DNA from 3 places in the Vibrio syngnathi genome. Region 1 is predicted to be linked to each of the others. Evidence: riboswitches for the same ligand, from Rfam matches in the RefSeq annotation. Region 1 holds a riboswitch; each other region holds the start of a gene.
The links. A riboswitch is a leader RNA that binds a small molecule or an ion and turns the genes downstream of it on or off. The one in region 1 is predicted to bind thiamine pyrophosphate.

Region 2: another riboswitch for thiamine pyrophosphate. It lies ahead of thiB (thiamine ABC transporter substrate binding subunit); the one in region 1 lies ahead of thiC (phosphomethylpyrimidine synthase ThiC).
Region 3: another riboswitch for thiamine pyrophosphate. It lies ahead of thiD (bifunctional hydroxymethylpyrimidine kinase/phosphomethylpyrimidine kinase); the one in region 1 lies ahead of thiC (phosphomethylpyrimidine synthase ThiC).

The regions. Positions count from the first base shown of each region.
Region 1 covers NZ_CP017916.1:30,567-33,845, forward strand. The annotation lists gene K08M4_RS00150 (multicopper oxidase family protein) at 1-1,299, shown strand, start outside; gene crcB (fluoride efflux transporter CrcB) at 1,400-1,783, shown strand; TPP riboswitch at 1,846-1,944, shown strand; gene thiC (phosphomethylpyrimidine synthase ThiC) at 2,074-3,279, shown strand, end outside.
Region 2 covers NZ_CP017916.1:360,914-364,192, reverse strand. The annotation lists gene thiP (thiamine/thiamine pyrophosphate ABC transporter permease ThiP) at 1-844, opposite strand, end outside; gene thiB (thiamine ABC transporter substrate binding subunit) at 958-1,950, opposite strand; TPP riboswitch at 2,004-2,123, opposite strand; gene K08M4_RS01755 (flavin prenyltransferase UbiX) at 2,167-2,790, opposite strand; gene mpl (UDP-N-acetylmuramate:L-alanyl-gamma-D-glutamyl-meso-diaminopimelate ligase) at 2,828-3,279, opposite strand, start outside.
Region 3 covers NZ_CP017917.1:1,128,405-1,131,683, reverse strand. The annotation lists gene K08M4_RS19805 (helix-turn-helix domain-containing protein) at 1-451, shown strand, start outside; gene K08M4_RS19800 (DMT family transporter) at 537-1,454, shown strand; TPP riboswitch at 1,553-1,664, shown strand; gene thiD (bifunctional hydroxymethylpyrimidine kinase/phosphomethylpyrimidine kinase) at 1,761-2,669, shown strand; gene K08M4_RS19790 (ABC transporter ATP-binding protein) at 2,659-3,279, shown strand, end outside.

The DNA.
Region 1 (3,279 bases):
TCGACTGATGAGCAAGGAAAGTATGTTTATGACTTAACTGCTGAGCCTTCAACAGCTGAGTTAGTCGCGGGACTTGATACTAATGTTTTGGCCTTTAATGGACAGATCCCTGCTCCGACAATTCGATGTCGACAGGGTGAAAAGGTCACAATTCGTTTTACTAATAAGCTATCAGAGCCGACGACTATTCATTGGCACGGTCTAAGGATTCCTATCGGAATGGATGGAGTACCTTTCTTAAGCCAACCACCGATCATGCCTGGTGAAACATTCATTTATGAATTTACGCCACCAGATGCTGGTACGTTTTGGTATCACCCACATATGAACAGCGTTAAGCAGCTTGGTATGGGCTTGGTTGGTCTTATTATCGTAGAGGAGAGTATTCCAGTGCAGTTTGATGAAGAACACGCACTGATGCTTAAGCATTGGCACATCGATAAACAGGGTCAATGGAAAGACTTAATGATTCCACGACTAAGTGCTCGTATGGGTACTCCAGGAGAGTGGAGTAGCGTCAATGGTGTTCATGAACCTGTATACCAATTAAAGCAGCACGCAACGACTCGACTGCGTATCGCGAATGTCGATAATACGATCACTTATCCTATTGCTGTCGAAGGGGCTGAGGCATGGGTGATTGCCATTGATGGTAATCCTGTAAAGACGCCATATAAACTGACTCAACATAAAATCGGCCCAGGGATGCGCGTGGATATTGGACTGATAGCGCCCAAAGTAGGCGAGCGAGTTAATGTTCTTCAAATGAAGGGCCGCTTTCCTTTCTCTTTATGTGAGTTCGAGGTAGTAGATTCCCCCCTTACTGAAGGGCGTTTATTGCCATTGTTGCCTCTTAACCCTGTACCTAATCTAGATCTTGCTAATGCTGAAGAGATCGATTTTGTGTTCGAGTGGGAAGGTGCGGTATCACCAGTTTCTAAAGATGGGAAATCGATGCCTAAGTTTTGGCTTACTAATAAAAGAGCATGGGAAGGAATGAGCAAAGACAATATTCCTGAACCGTTGACGACTTTAGAGTTAGGTAAGACTTACATATTCGATCTAAAGAACGTCACCCAATACCATCACCCGATCCATATTCACGGTCATACATTCACTGTATTGGAACTTGATGGTAAAAAAATTCAAGAACCTTTCCATACCGATACCGTGCTACTTGGAAAAAACGGCCGAGCGAAAGCCGCATTTGTTGCAGACAACCCTGGCCGCTGGATGTACCACTGTCATGTTATAGAACACATGAAAACGGGTTTAATGGGATATATTGAAGTTAAGTGACACCTGTAACGTTTAATATTTGCGCATGCATTCTTAGTTTCTACCCTCGCTTTTATCGGTGGTAAAGCTAGAATATAGGGACTATTGTTTGGGAGGATTCATGGGTCAGTTATCTATTTTAGGTTTTATTGCCATTGGTGGCGCGTTTGGTGCTTGTTCACGTTACTTGATTTCAGAGTTATGCGTTGTGATGTTAGGACGTGGTTTTCCTTACGGTACGTTGACCGTTAACGTGATTGGTTCTTTGATTATGGGATTGCTCATCGCCGCGTTTGAAAACGAGATGGTCGCGACGGAACCGTGGAGGCAAATTATCGGTCTTGGTTTCCTAGGAGCACTGACTACATTTTCTACATTTTCGATGGATAACGTACTTCTTATGCAGCAGGGCGCTTTCTTTAAGATGGGACTCAATGTGCTACTCAACGTGGTACTCAGTATTTCAGCCGCATGGATCGGCTTCCAACTTTTGATAAAGTCTTAAAACTTTCTTATGATTTGTTAACAACTCGGCTTGGTTTATCCAAGCCGTTTTTATATACTCGATCGAACTTGTCGGAGTGCCATATGGCTGAGACCGTTAACTCGGGATCCGTTGAACCTGATCAGGCTAATACCTGCGAAGGGAACAAGAGTAGATATCTAACTAGAATCCTTCTAGAGATCTATCTCCAGATCACAACTGTATTTCTTACCGTGATCCCTCTTGTAGCATCTAATCCGTCAAGCATTTTTATCCCTATAAATAATGGCTAAAAGCCAAGGAAAAATGCTATGTCGACTCGTAAACAAGCAAGACTGGAAGCGAAGAATTTCATTGATTCTTTATCCGTACAACCCTATCCAAACTCAAAGAAAGCTTACATCCAAGGATCTCGAGAGGACATTCAAGTCCCTGTCCGAGAAATATCACTCGCTGATAGCCTTGTTGGTGGTAGCAAAAAAGAGCCTGTATTCGAACCTAATGTACCCATTCAAGTTTACGATACCTCAGGTGTTTATACAGACCCTACACATCAAATAGACCTGTATAGCGGTCTTCCTAAGTTGCGAGAGCAATGGATTGAAGAGCGTGGTGATACGGAACTGTTAGACGACGTAAGCTCTGTTTACACCAAAGAACGTTTAGAAGATGAAACTCTAGACGACCTTCGCTACGGCAACCTGCCTAGAATTCGTCGCGCGACAGACAACCAATGTGTTACTCAGCTGCACTATGCTCGTCAGGGTATTATCACACCTGAAATGGAGTACATTGCCATACGTGAGAACATGGGACGTCAGAAGTTCGCTGATGAGCAGCTTAACCATCAACATCCTGGCCATAACTTTGGTGCAAATCTGCCGAAAGAAATTACTCCTGAGTTCGTGCGTAAAGAGGTTGCTGAAGGTCGAGCTATTATCCCTTCAAACATCAACCACCCAGAATCAGAACCGATGATTATTGGTCGAAACTTCTTAGTGAAGGTGAACGCTAATATCGGTAACTCTTCAGTAAGCTCTTCGATTGAAGAAGAAGTTGAGAAGCTAGTATGGTCGACTCGCTGGGGTGGCGATACCGTGATGGACCTTTCTACTGGTCGTAATATTCACGAGACTCGCGAATGGATCCTACGTAATAGCCCAGTACCAATTGGTACGGTTCCTATGTATCAAGCGCTTGAAAAAGTGAATGGCGTTGCGGAAGACCTTAACTGGGAAGTGATGCGCGATACCTTGATTGAACAAGCAGAGCAGGGTGTTGATTACTTTACTATCCACGCAGGCTTATTGCTTCGCTACGTTCCTATGACCGCTAAACGTGTGACTGGTATTGTCTCTCGTGGCGGCTCCATCATCGCGAAATGGTGTCTTGCACATCACCAAGAGAGCTTCCTATATACACACTTCCGCGAGATCTGTGAGATCTGTGCGAAGTACGACGTTGCCCTGTCATTGGGTGATGGCCTACGCCCGGGTTCTATTGCAGATGCCAATGAT
Region 2 (3,279 bases), 330 kb from region 1:
TTGACCACCAGCTGTCCTTAACCAAATATTTCTCTTCCGACAGCTGACTGGCTGTCACGGAGATAGGCTTAGACAAGCGCTGAATACTCACCGCTAATACACCACACAGCAGCATTTGCCATATCGCGAGCAAGGCACCAGCCTGTAAGTCAAAGTCGAATTTAATCGCTTGATAAATAGCGAGTTCGATAGTGGTCGATTTCGGACCTCCACCTAGCGCCATCACGGTAGCAAAGCTAGTAAAGCACAACATGAAGACTAAGCCACACACATGAGGCAGTTGTTGTCTCAATCGCGGCCATTCTACCCATTTAAATTTATTCCAATGACTCATACCCAAATGAGCACAAAGCTTATGCTGCTCGGCAGGTACGGTATCTAAAGCTTGTAAAAGTAAACGGCTAGCATAAGGCAGGTTAAAGAAGACATGTGCGAGCAAAATACCATTCAACCCATAGATCGAGAATGGCAATTCAATATCGAAGTTCGCCAGAAATTTAGCTAACCAACCACTGTTACCATAAATAGCTAGCAAACCAAATACGCCAACTAATACGGGTAAAACCAAGGTCGAAGCAAACAGCCTTAACAACAAGGCCCGTCCAAAAAATTGTCTGCGACATAGAGCATGAGCAATAGGTATAGCAAAGCCAACACTCAGCATCGTTGAGAGTGTCGCTTGATAGAAACTGAATTTCGTTACATGCCAATAGTAAGGATCGGACCATACTTGGCTGATATCAAGAGAAGGGGCATTGCTAAGCAATGCCCCAACTGCTGAAACCACGAAGGCGGTAATGAGTATCGCAACCCAAACCCCGACCTTAGGTGTTTTCTTTATCATAAATTGATTTTTTACCGTAAATGGTTCACTCCAAACATAACGAATGAACCTTTAAATACAGAAAGCTAGTTTTTTAAAAGTACGTTAGAAAACTCATGTTCCTAAATAGTAAGTTAAAAAGTAAGTGCACTCTGCCATTCACGAATCCAAGGCTTACGCTTCTCGGCGATCTCTTCTGGTGTGAAGCTTAGCGCTTTCTGAGGAACCGTAAGTTGCTCGAACCCTTTTGGTAGCTCAACATCGGTCACTGGGTACATCCAGTTGCCAGTAGGCATCGCCGATTGGAACTCATCACTTAAGATAAATGCCATAAACTCATCGGCAAGCTTTTCGTTCTTGCTACCTTTAACCTTCGCTGCCACTTCCACTTGAGTGTAATGACCTTCTTCAAAGCTTGCAGCTGCGTACTTAGAATCACTTTCTGCAATGATGTGATAAGCCGGGGAAGTTGTGTAAGACAACACTAAATCAGACTCGCCCTCTAGGAACATAGAGTAAGCTTCAGACCAACCTTTAGTCACAGTCACAGTTTTCTGAGCAAGCTTCTTCCATGCTGCAGTTGCTTCATCACCGTAAACCGACTTCATCCATAGCATCATGCCTTGGCCTGGTGTTGATGTACGTGGATCTTGATAGATAACCTTAAGATCGTCACGTTGCTCAACCAGTTCTTTCAGGCTCTTTGGCGGGTTTGCTAGCTTCTCTTTGTTATAGATAAACGCAAAGTAACCAAAATCATAAGGAACAAAGGTACTGTCGTTCCAACCGTTAGGAAGCGTCACAGATGATGTATCAACACTGTGCTCAGCCAATAAGCCTGTAGATTTCGCTTCAGCCATGAGATTATTATCTAGGCCTAAAATGATGTCAGCTTTGCTGTTGCCACCTTCAAGACGTAAGCGGTTTAGAATAGACACTCCATCTTCTAACGCGACAAAATTCACATCACAACCACACTTTTCTTCGAATGCTTTTTCAACGGCAGGACGAGGGCCCCAATCCGCAGCAAAAGAGTCGTAAGTGTAAACCGTTAAGGTGTTGTCTGCAGCGAAGGCAGAAAAAGAGATGGCTGTAGTAACAGCAAGAGTTGTTAATGTTAATTTCACTGGACGCTCTCCATGGTCTGAGCGGCACAGGTTTGAGGGAGGAGAACGGTAGAGGTTGTTCCTAACTCAATTCCTACGCCAGCATTATCTGGTTCAGGTTTACGGGTCCCAAGCACTTGCTTGATCTCAGCTCGCATTCATTATTTGAATGGTTCGCTCCCCGATGAGTGTTCAGAATTGTAATTCGAATTTTAACAATAAGCTATCAAGTTTGGATCAATTACGTTGATCGTAACCCCAACGTGGCACTAAACCTTGCTCGATACCAAGGTGATCAAGAATACGTGCCACCATAAAGTCGACCAGGTCTTCAATCGACTTAGGTTGATGATAAAAACCCGGAGCTGCAGGCATAATCGTCACGCCCATGGTCGAGAGTTTGTGCATATTCTCTAAATGCAACGTAGAAAATGGCGTCTCACGAACCACCAACAACAACTGTCCTCGCTCTTTCATAACCACGTCTGCTGCACGCTCGATCAAGTTATCTGATAGGCCATGAGCAATTGATGCCAAGCTACCTGCAGAGCATGGACACACCACCATCTGCTTCGGTGCTGCTGAACCAGAGGCAACCGGTGAGAACCAATCATCTTTGCCACATACCACCAGCTTTTCTGGGGCGCAATCTAAATGCTTAACTAAAGCTTGTTTCGCAGCATCTGGCCCAGCAGGTAACTTAAGTTCATGCTCGGTCGCCAACACCACTCGCGCTGCCGACGATATCAGTAAATAGACCTGATAATCTGCCGCCAATAAGCATTCAAGTAAACGCAGTCCGTAAGGCGCACCAGATGCGCCAGTGAAAGCGAGGGTTATCGCTTTATCGTGTTTTGTCATGTTCTCAATTACTTCAAATTATAAGGTCTTGGTTCAGTTAGCCCTTGAGTGCCAACGCATCCAACAGTTTTTGATGAATGCCACCAAAGCCACCGTTACTCATTACCAAGATTTGGTCGTCCGCTTGTGCCTCTGAGACAATTCTAGCAACGAATGCATCCATGTCATCACTTACGTGCGCAGGTTGATGGCACGCATCGGCAACGTCTTGTACCGACCAATCAATGTTATCCGGTTGGAATAAGTAGGTAGAATCCGCCTGCTTGAGCGAGTCAGCCAAGGTTTCTTTGTGCACACCGCGCTTCATGGTGGCAGAACGAGGCTCTAAAACGGCAATGATTTTCTTTGTGTCGACCCTATTACGTAAGCCGCCCAGCGTAAGTTCAATCGCCGTTGGGTGATGTGCAAAATCGTCATAGACAGAAACACCAGCTACTTCGCCTTTAAACTCTAAGCGACGCTTGGTATTAATGAACGTCGCCAGTGATT
Region 3 (3,279 bases), on a different replicon from region 1:
CTTAATGAGCTTCCTGCTGTTTGTTGAGAAGCAACTGGAATATCAGGTCGATAGTGGCATTGAGTCATCAATCTTGGATGTGTTTTCACTGCTCTTAGAGCAACAACAGGTCAGTAAGAGCGTCGACCCAAGAATCCGTGCGGTACAAAGGCTGATAGCGGATAATTACGCCCAACCTCTCTCTATATCTCAACTTGCAGAAACGGCCTGTTTGAGTCCCACTCAATTCAAAAAACGCTTCAAAGAGTGCCTGGGTATCAGCGCGCTTAAATACATCACTCGATATCGTATGGAGAAAGCGCAAGCCTTGTTAAGCCATACCGATTTACCGGTTCAGTTGATAGCCGAAAATGTGGGTTATAGTGATGTTTCTGCTTTCAGTCGTCGCTTCTCTCAGCACTTTGGAATGTCTCCAAGGGCGTTTCTAGGCTCAATGAAAGAGAGTCTTTAGAAACAATAATAGCGTCCTTTTGGCAAACTAACTTTTATCAATCTTCACTATTATCTATTTCAGAACTGAAAATTGGGTAATAGAAATGAATCTTGCCATCAATCGCGTTAACGAATTCCAAACGGGCACTTTAGCCATCTTGTTTGCTTCTATTTTATGGGGCACGACAGGCACCGCCGCAAGTTTTGCTCCTGATCTAAGCCCATTGGCGATTGGTGCTTTCTCTATGGGCGTCGGTGGTCTAATGCAAGCGGGCTTGGCGTATCGAGAAATCCTATTCGCTTTCGACAAACTTTTGCAGAACAAGAAGCTGTTGACAGTGAGCGCTTTGGCTTTGGCGATCTATCCTTTAGCTTTCTATTCTTCAATGAAATTATCAGGTGTGGCGATTGGTACCGTGGTTTCGATTGCTACCGCACCTTTCTTTTCCGCATTGCTAGAGTGTCTGATTAGCAAAAAGAATAATATCAACCGACGTTGGCTTACTAGCTTTGCGATTGGTGTGGTAGGTATTGGGTTGTTGGTGTTTTCAGAATCTTCATCGGCGAATGAATCCGGAGAGGATCTAAAGCTATTGGGCATTGCTTTAGGGTTGGTTGCTGGGTTGTGTTACGCCATTTATTCTTGGGCGACAAAAGCATTGATAGATAAAGGGATTAAGTCACAAGCGGCGATGGGCAGTATTTTTGGCCTCGGTGCGATGCTGTTGCTACCAACACTCTGGTTTACGGGTGATAACCTGTTCTCCTCGCAGATTAACGTATTAGTCATCAGTTATCTGACGTTAATCCCACAATGCTTGGGCTATATCGCGTTCAGTTTTGGTTTACGCCACGTGACCGCGAGTAGCGCCAATCTGCTGACTCTGTTTGAACCAGTAGTTGCAGCGGTGCTTGCCGTCTGCGTTGTCGGTGAGCTGATTCCCTTTACAGGTTGGCTAGGTATGTCTCTGATTGTGCTGTGCTTGTTTATACAGTCGAAGCCATCTAAAGGGACGTTATAAGTATTTGTTTTATAGAGCCTAATTGAAATTTATTCATGCGTAATTAGTATAATTGAATAAAATCAGTATCTCAGTTTTAAGAGTGCTGTTATTATCGCTATCAATAGTCGGGGGGCATATACCTTATTTGGTGTTTGCTGAGATCGTTAGTCGAGACCCGTTGAACCTGATTCAGTTAACACTGGCGTAGGGAACTATAAGCACTCGATCTACGTCTGCACCCATGAAAGCTTTCATGAGCCTAATGCGACTTCTCCTTCGATCGGTGTTCGTTCTCCTGCGTCTTGTAAGATAGTAGGAGCGACAATGACACACAGTTCTATTTCAAAAGATTTAACGCCAAAAGCCTCAACTCCAAAATCCTCAACACAGAAGCACTCTGCTGAAGACACGATTCGCACGAATACTCCGATTGTTTTAACCATCGCGGGTTCTGACAGTGGCGGCGGTGCCGGTATCCAAGCTGATATTAAAGCCATGTCTGCGACCGGTAGTTTCGCTTGTTCGGTGATTACCGCAATCACTTCCCAGAACACGCAAGGCGTTTCCGCCATTTTTCCTATTCCACTCGACCATGTCGCTAGCCAGTTAGATGCGGTTTTTACTGATCTCAATATCGTGGCAGTGAAAGTCGGCATGTTGGCCGATTCGCAAATCATCAAAGTCGTTGCAGACAAAATTAAGCAGTACCAACCTAAGCATCTTGTGATTGACCCTGTCATGGTCGCAACCAGTGGTGATCTGCTGTTAGAAAACTCGGCAATTACGACGCTAAAACAAGATCTGATTCCGCTGGCAGATATCATTACCCCTAATTTACCTGAAGGCGCAGCATTAACAGGCAAGCCGGTACCTGAAAGCGAAGCCGAAATGCAGGGCATGATTGAAGATTTACGCGCACTAGGTGCTAAAGCCGTTCTTCTCAAAGGCGGTCATTTAGAGAAAGATGAAAACAGTAACGATCTACTGATTCTCCCGACGACGTCTGCATTGATTAGCGCGAAGCGTTTCCCGACTAAAAACACTCACGGCACGGGCTGTACGCTTTCATCTGCCATTGCTTCTTTCTTGGCTCAGGGCAACACGCTGGCAGAAGCTGTTGACCTAGGCAAACAATACATTTCTCGCGCGATTGCTCATGCTGATGAGTTGCAAGTTGGTCAAGGTCATGGCCCGGTAAATCACTTCTTCGCTGGGCACGGTAATGTCCGTTAATACGATTGGCGTTCAACTCAGCAATGCCTCTTTACGTTATAACGACAGTGAGCACGCGACCTTGTCTGGGTTGTCGCTTAGCTTAAACGCAGGTAAGTGGACGGTATTGTTGGGTAGAAGTGGCTGCGGGAAAACCACGGTATTACGTTATCTGGCAGGCTTGTTGGACGACAAGGTAGAGTGGCAGGGCACATTGGCAACGTCCGATGAATTGCCTTTAACGGACCGCATCGCTTACATGGCGCAGCAAGATTTGTTACTGCCATGGTTGTCGGTTATCGACAATGTTTGCCTGAGTCATCGCTTTCAAAATTCCCCAGACAAGCATCAAAGCCAAGCATCCAATAAACAAGCTCAAACCAATCAAGCACTAGAGTTGTTAGCTGCGGTTGGTTTGGCTGATTATTCGAATGCGATGCCGGATCAGTTGTCTGGAGGCATGCGCCAGCGTGTCGCTTTGGCTCGAACCTTAATGCAAGACAAGCCAGTGGTGCTGATGGATGAGCCTTTCTCTGCGCTGGATGCGGTAACAAGACACAAGTTACAGAGCTTAGCGTGTGAACTGTTAAGAGATAAAACCGTTGTGTTGATTACTCATGACCCACAAGAA